Psychroserpens ponticola: one gene and its partner. The protein of the gene in region 1 binds, or shares a complex with, the protein of each later gene. Links are inferred from orthologs where the notes say so. Each region holds a gene or a part of one and is shown in the gene's direction. Other genes may lie near its edges.

Region 1 (8,111 bases):
TTCTGAAGAGCCTTCAGAGCAAACTATAGTAGTTAAAACAGTGGCTACAGGAAGTATTGTTCCTAAAGAAGAAATACTAATAAAGCCTAATATTTCTGGTGTTATTGAAGAAATATTTATTGAAGCTGGCGAATATGTAAAGCAAGGTGATTTGATTGCACAAATTAGAGTCATTCCTAATGTGTCAAACCTTACAAGTGCAAAAAATAATATCTCATCGAATAGTAATGCATTGCAAACTGCTGAGATTAATTTTAAAACGCAGCAAGCGATCTATGATCGTCAAAAGGCTTTATTTGACAAGGGTGTTATTTCTGCTAATCAATTTGATGAAATTAATAATACGTATTTACAGGCGAAACAACGCGTTGGACAAGCAAGAATTGATGTGACTCAATCACGTCAGAATTACGATATTATAAAAACAGGAACAACATCAGGTTTAGGAAGTGTGGCTCAAACTCAAGTAAGAGCAACCGTTTCTGGAATGGTGTTAGACGTGCCTGTAAAAGCAGGAAACCAAGTCATTGAAGCTAATAACTTTAATGAAGGAACTTCAATAGCATCTCTGGCAGACGTGAAGCAAATGATTTTTGAAGGAAAAGTTGATGAAAGTGAAGTAGGGAAAATTAAAGAAGGCTTACCTCTAGAAATTACGGTTGGAGCCATTGAAGACCAGAAATTTGATGCAATTTTAGATTATATTGCTCCAAAAGGTGTTGAAGAAAATGGTGCCATTCAGTTTGAAATAAAAGGAACACTTAAAAAAATGGATTCAATATTCATTAGAGCGGGCTTAAGCGCTAATGCTTCAATTATCTTAGAAAAAGCTGAAAAAGTACTAGCGATTAAAGAAGCTTTAGTGCAATACGATGATGAAACTAAAAAACCTTACGTTGAAGTTGAGGTTGGAGATCAAAAATTTGAAAGAAAAGAATTAGAATTAGGAATTAGCGATGGTATCTTTGTTGAGGTTAAAAGTGGCATCACAAAAGACGATAAAATTAAGGTTTGGAACCAAATTCAAGGTTTCGAATAATTTGATCAATAATAATTTTAACATTTAGTGTAACACTTTAGGATTTATCTAGACATATAAGACATTATGAAAAAATCAATCATCATAGCATTACTTCTTTGTGGAGTTTTAGTCAACGCACAAGAAAAAAAATGGACATTATTAGAGTGTGTTAATCATGCTTTAGAAAATAATATTTCTATTGCACAATCTGAGCTAGATGTAAATTTAGCCGATATAAATAAGAATCAAGCAAGAAGTAATTTTCTACCCACTTTAAGTGCAAATGGATCCTATAGTGTTAATACTGGAGCTAATATTAATCCAGCTACCAATCAGTTTGAAAACAATACGTTTAGATCTGTTTCTGGCGCAATTAATTCTGGCGTCAATATTTTTAGTGGCCTTGCGAATTGGAAAACACTTCAGCGTGCTAAAATTAATAAAATGGCCTCAGAGTATCGTTTAGATAAAATGAAAGACGATATTTCATTATTTGTAGCAAATTCATTTTTGCAAATTCTTTTTAATAGAGAGCAACTTAAAGTTTTAATGTCTCAAAATGATGTTACAAAAGGAAATATAGAAAACACCCAACAATTAGTGGATGCAGGAGTACTTCCTAGAGGTGATTTATTAGAATTAAAAGCCACAGATGCAACGCAACTTCAACAAATTATTGCTGCTGAGAACACCTTATTTATTTCAAAATTGGGCTTAGCTCAAATGTTACAATTGAAAGATTATGAAACTTTTGATATTTCAGATGATGATTACGGATTGGTTGGAGGTGATATCTTAGAAAAACAAGCTACTGAGATTGTTGAAAAAGCAAAAGAAGAAGTCAATGATGTAAAAATAGCACAAACCAATTTTGAATTAGCAGAAAAAGATTTAGAATTGCAAAAAACCAATTATTATCCAACGCTTTCAGGATTTTGGGGTTATAATACAAGATGGGCAAGTACTCAATTAAATCCATTTACTGGAGAAGATATTCCTTTTATTGATCAATTGTATTTATTTGATGGTACATCGGTTGGTGTTCAATTGAATGTTCCTATCTTTAATAGATTTACAACTCGTAATAATGTAAAACGTAGTAAAGTTGAAGTTGAGCGTTCAAAGTATCTATTAGAACAAGCCAAAATAGACTTAGAATCAACGGTATACCAAGCGTATAATGATGCTAAAAATTCAAAAAAAACGTATGAGGCTGCTTTGCAAACAGAAGAAGCTCGTCTATTAGCCTTTGAATATGCAAAAGAACGTTATGATGTAGGGATGTCAAATGCATTTGATTTTAATCAATCTCGTATTGTTTACGAAAACTCTCAATCTGATGTAATACGAACAAAATATGATTATATTTTTAAGCTCAAAGTCTTAGAATTTTATTTTGGGCTACCAATAACCGACTTAAATTAACATAAAATGAGTAAAACAGTAAAAATTTGCCTTCTTGTTCTTGTCATCCTTATAGCCGCTTTAGTGATTGGGAAAACAATGGGTTGGTTTGGTGAAAAAGGTAATCATAAAGAAGTAGAAATAAAGAAAGTTACTTTAGTTGATATCGTTGAAACAGTTTCTGCAACAGGAAAGATTCAGCCAGAAGTAGAAGTGAAAATTTCAAGTGAGGTTTCAGGTGAAATCCTTGAACTTCCCTTTAAAGAAGGTCAACAAGTAAAAAAAGGAGACTTACTCGTTAGAGTTAATCCAGATTTAATTCAATCTGCTGTAAGTCGATCACAAGCTACATACCAAAATATTAAAGCAGGTTTAGAGCAAGCTGAAGCAACATTAAAACAAGCTAAGGCAGATTATGATAGAAACAAATCGCTTTTTGATAAAGGGGTTATTTCTAAAGCAGATTGGGACAGATCAACTGCAGCTTATGAAACTGCAGTTGCAGGAAGAAGTTCTGCATATTATAGTGTTCAAAGTGCAGCAGCTTCTGTAAATGAAGCAAACGATAATTTGAGTCGTACTGAAATATATGCTCCAATGAGTGGTACGATATCGCTGCTTAATGTAGAGTTAGGTGAACGAGTTGTAGGAACTCAGCAAATGGCAGGTACAGAAATATTAAGAGTAGCCAACCTTAATAATATGGAAGTTGAGGTTGATGTTAATGAAAATGACATTGTAAAGGTTCAAATTGGCGATTCTACAATAGTAGAAGTTGACGCTTATTTAAAGAAAGAATTTAAAGGCATAGTTACAGAAATCGCGAATTCTGCTGCTGGAACTTTAACAGCAGATCAGGTAACTAACTTTAGAGTTAAAGTTAGAATACTTGAAGAATCTTATCTAGACCTTATGGAAGGTAAGCCAGATTTTTATTCGCCATTTAGACCAGGAATGACTGCTACTGTAGATGTTATTACTGATAAACGTAATAAGATTGTCGCAGTTCCAATAAGTTCAATTGTTATAAAAACAGATACATCTTCAGTTAAAAAAGATTATAAACAAAGGTCTTCAGAAACTATTAAACCTGAAAGTGAAGAGAAATTTGAATGTGTTTTTATTTCTGAAAATGGTGAGGCTAAGTTAAGAGTTGTCAAAACCGGAATCCAAGATGATACTAATATTGAAGTGATTTCAGGGTTAAAGGAAAATGATGAAATTATTACTGGTCCATATAACATTGTTTCTAAAACCTTAAATTCTGGCGATAAAATAAAAGACAAAAACACAGGAAAAGATGAAGAAGTATCTTCTGATGAATAATTTAATTCCTAATTAATATGGCAATCCTATTAAATATAGAAACGTCAACAACAAATTGCTCAGTCTCTCTTTCAAAAGAAGGAGAGACTTTAGTTTTAAAGGAAGATAATAATGTTAATTATTCGCATGCAGAATCATTACACGTTTTTATCGATGATGTAATTAAATCTGCGAAACTCACCCTTAAGGAAATTGATGCAATTGCTGTGAGTAAAGGGCCAGGTTCTTATACAGGATTACGAATTGGAGTTTCAGCGGCTAAAGGTCTTTGTTATGCGTTAAATATTCCGCTTATTTCTGTATCAACCTTAAATGCGTTGGCACATCAGGTAAAAATTAATCAAGGAAATATTGTGCCAATGTTAGATGCGCGTCGTTTAGAAGTGTATTCTGCTATTTATAGCAATTCTTATGCTGAATTAAGAAATGTTGAAGCTCAAGTTTTAGATGATAATTCATTTTCAGAGTATTTAGAAGATGGTAAAGTTTATTTTATTGGTAATGGTGTTGAGAAAACAAAAAAAATGATAGACCATCCAAATGCTGTTTTTGTCGAAGGGAAGTTGCCTTCAGCAAATGAAATGAGTTTTTTAGCGTACCAAAAGTATAAAAAAAGCGACATCGAAGATGTCGCCTATTTTGAGCCATTTTATTTAAAAGATTTTATAGCATTAAAATCTAAAAAATAAAAATCTATTCATTTTTGTGTATTTCAACTTGATGAGGATAAGGGATTTCAATTCCAGCAGCATCAAGAGCTTCTTTAGTGTTTTCAGTAACATCAAAATATACATCCCAATAATCTTCACTATTACACCAAGGACGTACAGCAAAATTTATAGAACTATCAGCTAACTCCATAACAGTTACAGCAGGAGCAGGGTCTTTAAGTACTTTAGGATGCGATGTTAATACTTTTGTAAGCACTTCTTTAGTTTTTTTGATGTCAGAATCATAACCAACACCAAAAACTAAATCGACACGTCTAGTACCTTCAGTAGTATAATTAATAATATTACCATTAGAAAGCGCTCCATTAGGAATAATGATTTCTCTATTAGAAAGTCCAGTTAGTTTGGTTGTAAAAATCTCAATTTCTTTTACAACTCCTAACTCTCCTTGTGCTTCAATTAAATCTCCAACTTTCATTGGTTTAAAAATCATAAGTAAAACACCTCCTGCAAAATTACCAAGAGAGCCTTGAAGTGCTAATCCAATTGCAAGACCTGCAGCTGCAAGAATAGCAGCAAAAGATGTTGTTTCTACACCTACAGTTCCTAGAACAACTATAATGAGTACAATTTTTAAAACCCAACCTAATAAGTTTAATAAGAATTTTTTGAGACTTTCGTCATAATCTCTTTTTTCCATAGTTTTTCTTAAGCCTTTAATTAAAGACTTAATAATCCATGAGCCAATAATCCAGATGGCTATTGCTCCCACTACTTTAGGTCCGAAATCAATAATAATTTCGAAGCCTTTATCTATCCATTTTTGTAAATCCATTAGTGTTTGTTTTTTATTTAATATGTACAAAAATAAAAAAACCGAATGGATTATTTTTTAGATAACACATTCGGTTTTAATATATTCAGTATTTCTATAATCTAAAGTGAGTTTACATAATTCATTAATTGAACTAAATCTTCTTCTCTAGATGTTTTAATTTTATTTTCTTTTAAAAAGGTAAAAACTGCGGTTTTATGTTCTGGGAATAGCTTTGAAATAGCTTTCTTTCCTCTTGGTAGTTCTTTAACTATTTTGTCTTCTCCAAGCTTCATAAAAAATTTATCATCCCATCTTTTATATCTTGCTGATCTTGGAGTGTCGTAACTAGTAACAGCTCTTTTTTCACCAATAAACGTAATCCTTTCTTTTTTAAGTAAAACCGTTGAAGCATTAGAATCACTTAAATACACGAAGTAACCAAAGTTTTCATTTTGTTTTTCATCGAAATAACCAAATACTTGATATTTCTTTTTTAAAGGAACAATTTCTACAACGATATCTCTTCTATATCTGTTTAGTGAATATGCTTTGTTGTTTTGTCCTTTAACTTCAAATTCATCTCTCATGGCATTATACCTTACAAAAAATGTACTTCCTTCTGCAGCTGATATTTTAGCAGGTAAATATTCTTTGTTAGTATATGGAGAACCATCAACCGATTCGTTTAAAACAATTGGAGTAGTAGAAATTATTCCGGAAACGCGACTTCCTCCGACGCTTTGTCCAGCCAAAAATTCTTGACCAGAAACAGAAATTATAGGTAATAATACTACTAGTAATAATAAATATGTCTTTTTCATAAAAAAATTTTTTCAAAAAAAACAAAAAATTGACGAATTAGAAAGAATAATGTGTTAAGATTAAGGTAAATGTTTACTGATGGTTGTTAAATTTTATGTAAATAAAGTACTACAAGCTAAAAACAAGTGTTTTTTGTAAAAAATCGTATGTATTTATGTTAGAAAAATAAACAGTTTAAATACGATTTGCATCTTATAAACTAAAGTGTGTTTATGTAATTTATGAGCTGAACTAAATCATCTTCTTTAGAAGTTTTTATTCTGTTTTCCTTAATAAATTTAAGAACCTTATCTTGATGATTTGGAAATAATTTTGCTATAGCCTTTTTGTTGCTAGGTAATTCAGAAAGTATTTTTTCATCTTCTAGTTTAATGAAAAATTTATCATTTAACCTTTTGTATTTTGCAGGTTTGCTAGAGTCATAACCAGTAGAAGCCTTTTGTTCATCAATAAAAGTGATTTTCTCTTTTTTAAATAGAATGGTTTTTGGGTTGGGATTGCTTAAATACAAAAAGTAGCCAAAATTCTCATTCTTCTCATCGTCATAATAACCCAATACTTGATATGTTTTATTTAAGTTAAGCATTTCAATTACAATATCTCTTCTGTATCTATTAAGAGAATAGGCTTTGTTTTTGTCGCCTTTAACTTCGAAAATATCATTTAATGCATTATACCTTACATAAAAAACATCTCCTTCAGAAGCTGAAATGGTTGCAGGTAAGTATTTTTCATTTATGTAAGGTGAACCTTCTACAGATTCATTAAGTACTACAGGTGTTACATCAATAAGTAGATTAACTCGACTTCCGCCAATAGCTTGACCACCTATGAGTTCTTGTTGTGGAAAAGCAGAAATGACAGGGAATAATAAAGCGATGAATAAAATGTGTGAAGTTTTCATAATTTTCTTTTTATTAAAAATAATAAAAAAATAATAAAAACTAACTTTGTTTTAAATAAAAATCACTTTTTAACTAGTAAAACACTCTAAAAAAGAGTGCTTTACGATAATCTTAAATTAAGATGGATGCCTAGCCGTTAATGGCTTCTACAGTATTAACTTTTCCGTTTAACATTTCCTTTAGCATATTTTCTATACCATTTTTTAGAGTAAATGTGGAAGAAGGGCATCCACTACAAGCGCCTTGTAATATAACTTTTACCGTTTTACTATCTTCATCATAGGATTGAAATTCAATATTGCCACCATCACTTGCTACAGCAGGTTTAACATATTCTTCAAGAATATTGATTATCTCTTTCGAAATATCATCATGAGCTTCAAATTTAGTGTCTAGAACTTCATTCGATTTTTCAATAGAATTATTTTCGTCAATGAGTACGATCTCTTTTGCGTTTTCAATATAAACTCTAATAAATTCACGTAACTCCAATGTGATTTCATTCCAATCCGCAATATCATATTTAGTTATAGAAACAAAGTTTTCATCTAAAAAAACACTTTTCACAAAAGGAAAATGAAACAATTCAGATGCAAAAGGTGAGTTTTTTGCATCGTCTATAGACTTATACTCATGATAGTTATTAACTAGTTTTTTATTGGCAACGAATTTAATCACTGCTGGATTTGGAGTGCTTTCAGCATAAATAGTAACAGGCACTTTCTTTTTTGCAGAAGTATCAGAGATTATAACACCTCCTTTGTTTATGTAAGTTTCGATTTGTTCAGCAACTTCATCTTGTACATCTAACCATTCTACAATATTGAAGCGTTCTACAGCTATAAAATTCCCTGAAATGTAAACTTTTTTCACAAAAGGCAAGTAAAATAATTGCTGAGCTAAAGGAGATGGTGCAGCATCATCAATAGTGTTGAATTCAAAGCTCTCGTGTTTAGTTAGAAATTGGTCAGCTTCAAATTTAATTATAGTCGGATTGGAAGTGGTTTTAATTGAAATTGTCACGTTTTCCATGTTATTTATTTTTTTGCAAAAATACTAAACTAATAGGTTAATGTTATGTTTTTTTAGGATTACATAAGCGATCTGTCTTATATTATATACTAAAGCTGAAAAAAAACAGTTAT
Region 2 (8,186 bases), 1.3 Mb from region 1 along the record:
TTTGAAATCTTCACGATTGTAATCAAAACGTAATTTCCCTTTTAAAATTGACTTATCGGTTTTAATGCTTAGATTATTAAAATTCATATGCGTAAGCGTATACTCAAAATCTGTCATGAGATTTTTAATATGAGCACCTCTACTATCTACAAATGCCAATGTGTTAATTCGGGTTCTTACATCGCTACCATCAATTACAAAATTTGTTGCGTTTATATTTAAATCGGTAAACTCTAAAACTTTATGTGTTTCTCTATTTTCATCAATAAGTCGAAATGTACTCTCATAAATTGAAACATCACTAGAAGATAATAAGAATCCGCTTTTTCCAGGACGTGGATTATCTTCATCAAATCTTGCAACAAATACGTCTAGATTAGTATCTGATTCTCCTTCATAGGTTTTAATATTGAATATTAAATTAATAATATCAATGTCACCGAAATTGAGTTTACCATTTGAAAGGTTCCTATAGTTAAGAATTGAAGTGTTTAATTCTTGAATGGCAATAAGGGTGTCTTTTTTATAGTCTTCAACGTAGATTTCTTTTAACTCAACATCACCATTAAATTGAAGTCCGACTTTTCCAATATTGATATTTGTACCAAATTCATCATTAACCCAATTTGTTGCATATTTTCCCAAAGAAGTTTGAACTGCAGGAATAGATAATATTAGCACCAAAATGATGAACAGCAATAAAACAATTGCTACTATTTTTGATAGTATTTTTAGGAATTTTTTGATACGCCTTTAAAAGTTATAACTTTGACCTCAAAATTAACAATTATTGTGCCTAATTTATATTAATGAGCTCACAAAATATATATATTCTTGCAATTGAGTCGTCATGTGATGATACTGCAGCAGCAGTAATGCTTAACGGTAAAATTTTGAGCAACATTGTAGCGACTCAAAAAATACATGAAGCTTATGGAGGCGTTGTTCCTGAATTGGCATCAAGAGCACATCAACAAAACATAGTTCCTGTTGTAGATCAAGCGCTAAAAAAAGCGAATATTGATAAATCACAATTAAGTGCCATCGCTTTTACTCGTGGACCAGGATTAATGGGTTCGTTATTGGTTGGCACTTCTTTTGCAAAATCATTGGCTTACGGATTAGATATTCCTTTGATAGATGTGAACCATATGCAAGCTCATATTTTGGCTCATTTTATTGAAGAACCAGATTTTGTTAAACCGCCTTTCCCGTTTTTGGCAATGACCATTTCTGGAGGACATACGCAAATTGTAAATGTGTCTTCATATTTTGAAATGGATGTTATAGGAGAAACTATTGATGATGCTGTTGGTGAAGCATTTGACAAAAGTGGAAAAATTTTAGGTTTAGGTTATCCTGCTGGACCAGAAATTGATAGACGAGCAAAGCTAGGAAACCCGAAAGCATATCAATTTACAAAGCCAAAAGTTGGCGGCTTGAATTTTAGTTTTTCAGGATTGAAAACTCAGATATTATATTTCATTCAGAAACAAGTTAAAGCCAACCCGAATTTTATTGAAGCGAATTTGAATGACATTTGTGCCTCTATCCAATATACAATTATTGGAATTTTAATTGACAAGTTGAAACTAGCGACTAAAGAAACTGGCATTACTCATATCGCAATTGGTGGAGGTGTTTCGGCAAATACTGGAATTCGGCAAGCATTGAAAGATGGAGAACAAAAGTTTGGCTGGACGACCTACATTCCAAAGTTTGAATACACGACTGATAATGCCGCAATGATAGCCATCGTTGGGCATTTTAAATATTTAGAAGGTAATTACGCAGATCAACGTGTCATGGCATCTTCAAGGCTGAAAATTTAAATTATGGCTTTCAACGAACAACTCGCAAACAGAATAAGAGAACAGCTTAAATTATTTCCTGAGGCATTCACTGAAAAGAAAATGTTTGGAGGCATCTGTTATTTATATAATGGAAAAATGACTGTTGGTATCGTTAAAGAAGATTTAATGGTAAGAATTCTTTCAGATAAAATAGAAGCAGAATTAGTCAAAGATAATGTAAGACCAATGGATTTTACAAAACGACCAATGAAAGAATTTGTTTATGTTTCACAAGATGGTATTACAACCGAAATAGAATTATTGTATTATATTGAATTGGGTCTAGAGCATGCCAAAAGTAAATTGTAAATGGATACTCAGGCATATAAAATAATTAGAGCTATCTGTGAATTTCTTGAAGGATTGTTTTTCGGATTTGGTATAGTAACAATATTGGCTTTAGTGGTTTTTGTTTTCTTTAAAAAGAAAGAACTAAAAATATTTATTGAGTATGCAGTTTTTGTGTCAAGAAACTTAGCCATTTTTTACATGGTTATTTATACAGTGTCTTTAGGTTTTTATTACGCTTCGAAAGAATTTGATTTCTTTTCTGAAAGAGCTACTGGTCCATATGCTTGGGCTTATTGGCTTATGTTAATCAGGCCAATTGTTTTTTGTGGATTGCTTCAGTTTTTCTGGTTAAAAAGAATCGCTAATAAAATGCTAAATATTTTTAGCATTACATTTTTAGTGTTTATTGTTTCTCTTTTCTCAGGATCAATGTTTGAAAAATTAGTAATTATTAATGCATCATATCATAGAGATTACATGATGGAAACAAATCAGTTTAATACTGATATCATAATTATTATTGCATCGTATATTATAGAGAATTCTATACTTTTTAGTGCTTTGGTATTCGTGAGTTGGGCAATTTTTAAAAATAGAAAACTAGACTAGCTTATTCAAAATTCACTGAATTTAAAATTAGTCCAGAAGCAGGAGCAATAAAATCCATCACTTCTGTACTTTCAGGTTTTAATGAATTTTGAATGTAATTTAAGTCCACTTCTCCTCTACCCAATTTGATTAGTGTTCCCATCATTAGCCGAATTTGATTACGTCCAAAACCTTTTCCTTTTACAATTAGCGTGTATGTTTGCTTCGGAAAGAAATTTGCAGTATACAAAGTGTTTTCAACCAATTGACAGCTTTCAACTTCTCGAATATACAACCCTTTGTCTGTAGCTCTAAAACAATACGGTTTGAAATTATGCACTCCTTCGAAAAGAGTTGCACCTTTTTTCATAAGTTCAATATCCAAATCATCAAGAATGGTAGTCATTAAAGGTGCACAAAACGGATGACATTTTTGTCCGAATGTGAATAGGTAAATATATTCTTTAATTTTTGAATGCTGAATGATGTTAAATTCGGCATCAACTTCTTCTATTGCTAAAGCTCTTAAGTCTTGTGGAAGGTTGTGATTAAACAATTCTAAAAAGGCCGTTTCGTCTTCTATCTTTTCATAAATAAAAAGTTCGAATGCCGTTTCATTTGCAGAAACCATGGCATCAGTTCTTCCAGAGCCTAAGGTTTTAAAATCTTTGCCTTTAAGAATGAAATTTAGTGTTCTATCTATCATTAAATGAATCGTTTTCAGTTTAGGTTGTTTTTGCCAACCATGAAATCGATATCCTAAGTATTGAATCTTAATTAAATAATAGTAACGTTTCTTATTAAACATATTAGCAAGAACGCTATTTTATGAGTTTTTACAAAATTTTTGATGTCTTTGTTATTGGTAGTTCTATATTGAAGTTTTATTTTTAAGCATAAAATTTACTAGTGTCTAAAACATATCCATTTGATCCTTCAATAAAACACCATTTGCTCATTGCATTAGGTTTATGTGTTTGGATTTTTGTATTTCTATATTTCACAGAACCACTTGATGTGAATGAGTTTGAAAACACAGAAAAATTAATATATTTACCTCTTTACGGATTAATAGGAGCCTTGTTGTATGTTATGGTTCTTCCGTTTCAGATGTGGTTGTTAAAAAAAAGTAACGCTAAATGGAAACTTTCAAAAGAACTACTCGTTTTAGGTTTATTTATAGTTTTTGCAATTTTTGGATTACGTCTTTTTTACTTGCATTTCATTGTGGAATGGCATCCAAATGCTTACACTTTTTGGTATCATCTGAAATCAATTATTTTCCCTGCGATGCTAACCATATTGCCAATTGTAATAATAGGTCGCTTTGCCTTCGGAAAATATAAAGAGAAGAAATTAGAAGAACAAAAAATTGAAATTCAAGGGGAAGGCAATTATGAAAGTTTACGACTTCAGTTAAATGAATTAATCTGCATTCAATCTTCTGATAATTATATCGAAGTTTTTTATTTCAATGGAGCTAATTTAAAGAAAACACTCATCAGAAATAAATTATCTGTTATTGACGAATCATTTCCAGAATTATTAAGAACACATCGTAGTTTTATTATCAACCCATTTCATTTTCAATCTTGGAAAACTGAAAAAGGGAAACATTTTTTATTACTCGCATACGATATTGAAGTGCCAATTTCTAAAACGTATTTAGATAATGTAAAAGCACAGTTAAATTCCGCCACAGATTAAGTGTGTTTCGTCCCAAACACCTATTGTAATTCGATTATATGTGATTTCTGAAATATATTTGTTTCAGAAAATTTAATCACATAAATCAATTAATAATGAAAATTTCAACAGCAATTTGTATCATTTTTTTATTCACAGTAGCTTCAGCTTTTTCTCAATCTCATACCTGCGATTGCAAAACTGATTTGGATTTTATAGTTCAAAAAATTAAAAAAATGCCTTCATATAAGAAGCAAATAAAAGGCGAAAAAGCGACTCAGTTTACAAATTCATATCATACACTTTCAACTAAAATGCAACAGCCCATTTTAATTGAAGATTGCTATAAAATGCTATTAAAACAAATGTCTTTCATTAATGATAACCATGCATCAATTAAAGTAAATGAAATTTATTTATCTGAAGAAGATTCAAAAGATGAGATTAAGTTAGCAGCTTTCAAGGCTACAGAGCGGTATAAAAACCATCCTAGAACTACTCGTAATCTTTCAGAATTACAAGAAGAATTATCTAAAAAAGCACTAGAAGATATAGAAGGGATTTATGATTATTATGGTGATGAGCAAAAAATTGGTATCTATTATGCAGGCAACCAAAAAGACTTAATTGGTGTGGTTTTAGAAAGTAGTTTGAATCAATGGGAAGCTGGGGAAATTAGATTTTACGCGACACATACAACTGGTCATAAATATAATGTATATCATTATGATAGAATTACTAGAACACCTAGTCAAGTAAAAAGCTTCACTTTTGAAAATGGCAGATTATGGTCTTATAAAAAAGAAGGGAACACAGATAACAACGAATTTCGTGACGCTAGTTTGCCTCAATTAGATTTTAAACAAATCAATGAGAATACACAGTACTTATACTTTGGAGATTTCAGTAACAGTAAGAAAAGTGAACATCAAAAATTCTTTAAAGATGTTGAAAATAAACTTACTGCTGAGAATGTTATCGTTGACCTTAGAAGTAATAGTGGTGGAAATAAAAAATTCTCAGACCCGTTTTTGAAGCTTTTAAAAAATAAAAATATTTATGTTTTAACTAATTGTTTTACAGGGAGTAATGGTGAGCAATTTACAGTAAAACTTAAAAATTTAAAAAACACTCAACACTTAGGTCAAGCTACTTTTGGAATCATCGCTTATGGACTTAATTACGGCAGAAGCTATGATACACCTTCAGGTTATTTTAGAATAACACCTACAGACATGAACTTCCACGAATTTTATGAATATGAGGGCAAAGGTATTACTCCTGAGATAGCATTAGATTTTGATAGTGATTGGATAAATCAAACGCTTACTATTATTGGGAATAATAAATAATAATTTATGTGGTTCTAATGTAAGATTAAACGTTCTACATTAGAAAAAAAAACTGCCACTAATTAAGTTTAGTGGCAGTTTATATTTCAATTTTTTTAAGAATAAATTTTTTACTATTTAATAATAAGTTTTTGTGTCTTAGTGCTATTTTTATTAGAAACTCTAATAATATAAACGCCAGAACTAATTGATGATACATCAATTGTATTGGTCAAGTTAGATTGATCTAATGTATTACTTAATACCAAACGTCCTTGAATATCATACAAATCAGCATTTGTTGTTGCAGTTAGCATCCCTTTAATGATAATATCGTTATGACTTTCATTTGGATAAATGATTAACTCATTAAGGTCATCATTTGAATTTAAAGCAATAGTATTTGAAGAATATCTCAAAAAGAAACGACCAACACCAGCTAGATCAGTTGTAGGTGTAAATACATAATCTGAAGTATTCAGTAATGTAAACGTATTCTTTTGAGTATCTTCTAAATATACATTAATGTTAGAAGGTAACGATGAACTAGTCTCAAGACCTATAGTCATTTGATTTCCTGCTCCTGCGTTTATGCCTAAAGGAATCACAACATCATTAAAGTCATTGTATGGTAATGATTGAATTGCGATATCTAACCCATTATTGTCTTCTAAAAGATGCGTAAATATTGAAAGTTCACCAGACATTCTTTGGTAAGAACTAGCATCATAGCCATTATCTAAACCTCTCGTTGTACCTTCAATAAAGTAGATACTTGTATTTGACGTTTTAGTTGAATTTGATAAAAATAATTTGCTTAAAACTGAATTTGTTGAATTTGCAGAACGACCTAAAATAAAATCGTCACTTGTACCAGTAGATCGCATTGTAGGTGTGAATTCTAAATCGTAAAGCGGTGCATTCGTTGGGTCTGCACTTACAAAGAATCCTTGACCAGGTGCAATTACAGTTGACGCATTAGTATTTGCTAGGTTATAAATAACCCAACCGTCTGCAGCATTTCCATCATATCCATATATCGCAGCAGTTCCTGTATTCATTAAATCTAAATTATTCACACCAGAACTTACTTCGTGATTAAGAAATGCTTGCACATTTAAATATGAAGGATATGGATTTCCAACAAGGTTCCATTGTTCATCTGTTGGTCCAGAATATGTAATATCTTGAGTTACTGTTCCGCTATTGGCAGCTCCAGTAAATGTAAATGTGTCATTGTCACTTGATGCTGCTCTATAACCAATACCTGCATCTAGAGTTGTTGTTGCTGAACCATTGTAGGTTGTATAGTCTCCTATAGTTTTGTCAAAAGGACCAAATAAATATAAGGTGCCATTGTTTAAAATATTTGGATTAGCAGTTACAAAGTCATCAAATTCTTGACCAGTTAAAGGCGCAGAAATTAAATCGTTATTTCCAGTTTCACCAGAACCATTGATGTTTACATGACGTTCATAATTAATTGTTCCAGCAACAGACCCATCAAGAATTAAACTAGAGTAAGACGTTGAGCTAGATTCTAAAGTTAAACCGTTAGAAGCCGTAAGTGTCGCTCCTGAATCGACTGTAAGGCCAGCTCCAGCATTTACTGTTAAACTATTACAAGTTGTATTTGAATTAATACTAGCATTTCCAGAAGCAATTATAATATCTTCGCCAGCAGTAGCAACGCCATTTGGATCACTTGGTGACCATCCATTATTATAGGTGTAGGTTGTTGGACCTGCAAGATCTGGCATCACATAAATGGCATAATCTTCTGATTGTCCATATTGTAAAGACATATCACAAGGTAAATCGTCAATACTACTCGCACCATATCTATTATCTAATTCAGTAAGTAATCGAATTCTAACATAATCATCATAAGGAATAGATGAAGGATAAGTTAAAGTAACAGGAACGACTGAATCTTCAAGAATATCTTCAGAATAATGTTGTTTTTCTGCATCATCATTAAAATCTCCATCGTCATTCCAATCAATCCAAATTGCTAATTGTTGAAAATTACTTGGAAACATAGTTACATTTATTGTATTTGAAGTTGACGCATCGATTTCAAAATAATTAGAGCAATTTCCAGAATCATCAATATTTCCGCCATCACTAGCAGAAGAAAACGATGTAAATGAAACTCCGTTTAATTCAACACCGAGAATACCAGCAGAATTAGTAGAAGTTAAGTTATTACTACAAACAGCAACTGGAGCTGCATAAGTTGGATCTACAGGCTCATCACCTTTAGAATTTACAAGTGATGTACCTTCCATTGCAGCTCTAACTCTTGTTTTTTGATCGTTAGTCATTAAATCTGTACATGAATAATAACTCATAATATTATTTATGGTATTATCATCAGCCCATGGGTTTCCACTATCGCAAGCATTTGTTGCTGGACAGGTACTTGTTTCTCTTT

Evidence for each region.
Region 2: the proteins of tsaB (region 1) and tsaD are in contact, whole or in part, in a solved structure (PDB 4WQ4), measured with the Escherichia coli proteins. The link is inferred for Psychroserpens ponticola from one-to-one orthologs.

The regions. Positions count from the first base shown.
Region 1 is NZ_CP116221.1:213,668-221,778, forward strand. The notes cover bases 2,860-5,604. They hold tsaB (tRNA (adenosine(37)-N6)-threonylcarbamoyltransferase complex dimerization subunit type 1 TsaB), read left to right. Parts: upstream 2,860-3,768; coding sequence 3,769-4,440; downstream 4,441-5,604. Other genes in these bases: MUN68_RS00885 (efflux RND transporter periplasmic adaptor subunit), read left to right, coding at 2,860-3,751; MUN68_RS00895 (mechanosensitive ion channel family protein), read right to left, coding at 4,445-5,257; MUN68_RS00900 (hypothetical protein), read right to left, coding at 5,359-5,604. Also shown: MUN68_RS00875 (efflux RND transporter periplasmic adaptor subunit), read left to right, coding at 1-1,039; MUN68_RS00880 (TolC family protein), read left to right, coding at 1,106-2,446; more of MUN68_RS00885, read left to right, coding at 2,453-2,859; more of MUN68_RS00900, read right to left, coding at 5,605-6,060; MUN68_RS00905 (hypothetical protein), read right to left, coding at 6,261-6,965; MUN68_RS00910 (NifU family protein), read right to left, coding at 7,096-7,998. UniProt on the Escherichia coli protein: Required for the formation of a threonylcarbamoyl group on adenosine at position 37 (t(6)A37) in tRNAs that read codons beginning with adenine.
Region 2 is NZ_CP116221.1:1,558,531-1,566,716, forward strand. The notes cover bases 1-2,820. They hold tsaD (tRNA (adenosine(37)-N6)-threonylcarbamoyltransferase complex transferase subunit TsaD), read left to right. Parts: upstream 1-809; coding sequence 810-1,832; downstream 1,833-2,820. Other genes in these bases: MUN68_RS06870 (translocation/assembly module TamB domain-containing protein), read right to left, coding at 1-645; MUN68_RS06880 (TfoX/Sxy family protein), read left to right, coding at 1,836-2,162; MUN68_RS06885 (hypothetical protein), read left to right, coding at 2,163-2,753; MUN68_RS06890 (tRNA pseudouridine synthase A), read right to left, coding at 2,755-2,820. Outside these bases: more of MUN68_RS06890, read right to left, coding at 2,821-3,540; MUN68_RS06895 (LytTR family DNA-binding domain-containing protein), read left to right, coding at 3,642-4,439; MUN68_RS06900 (S41 family peptidase), read left to right, coding at 4,535-5,770; MUN68_RS06905 (zinc-dependent metalloprotease), read right to left, coding at 5,884-8,186.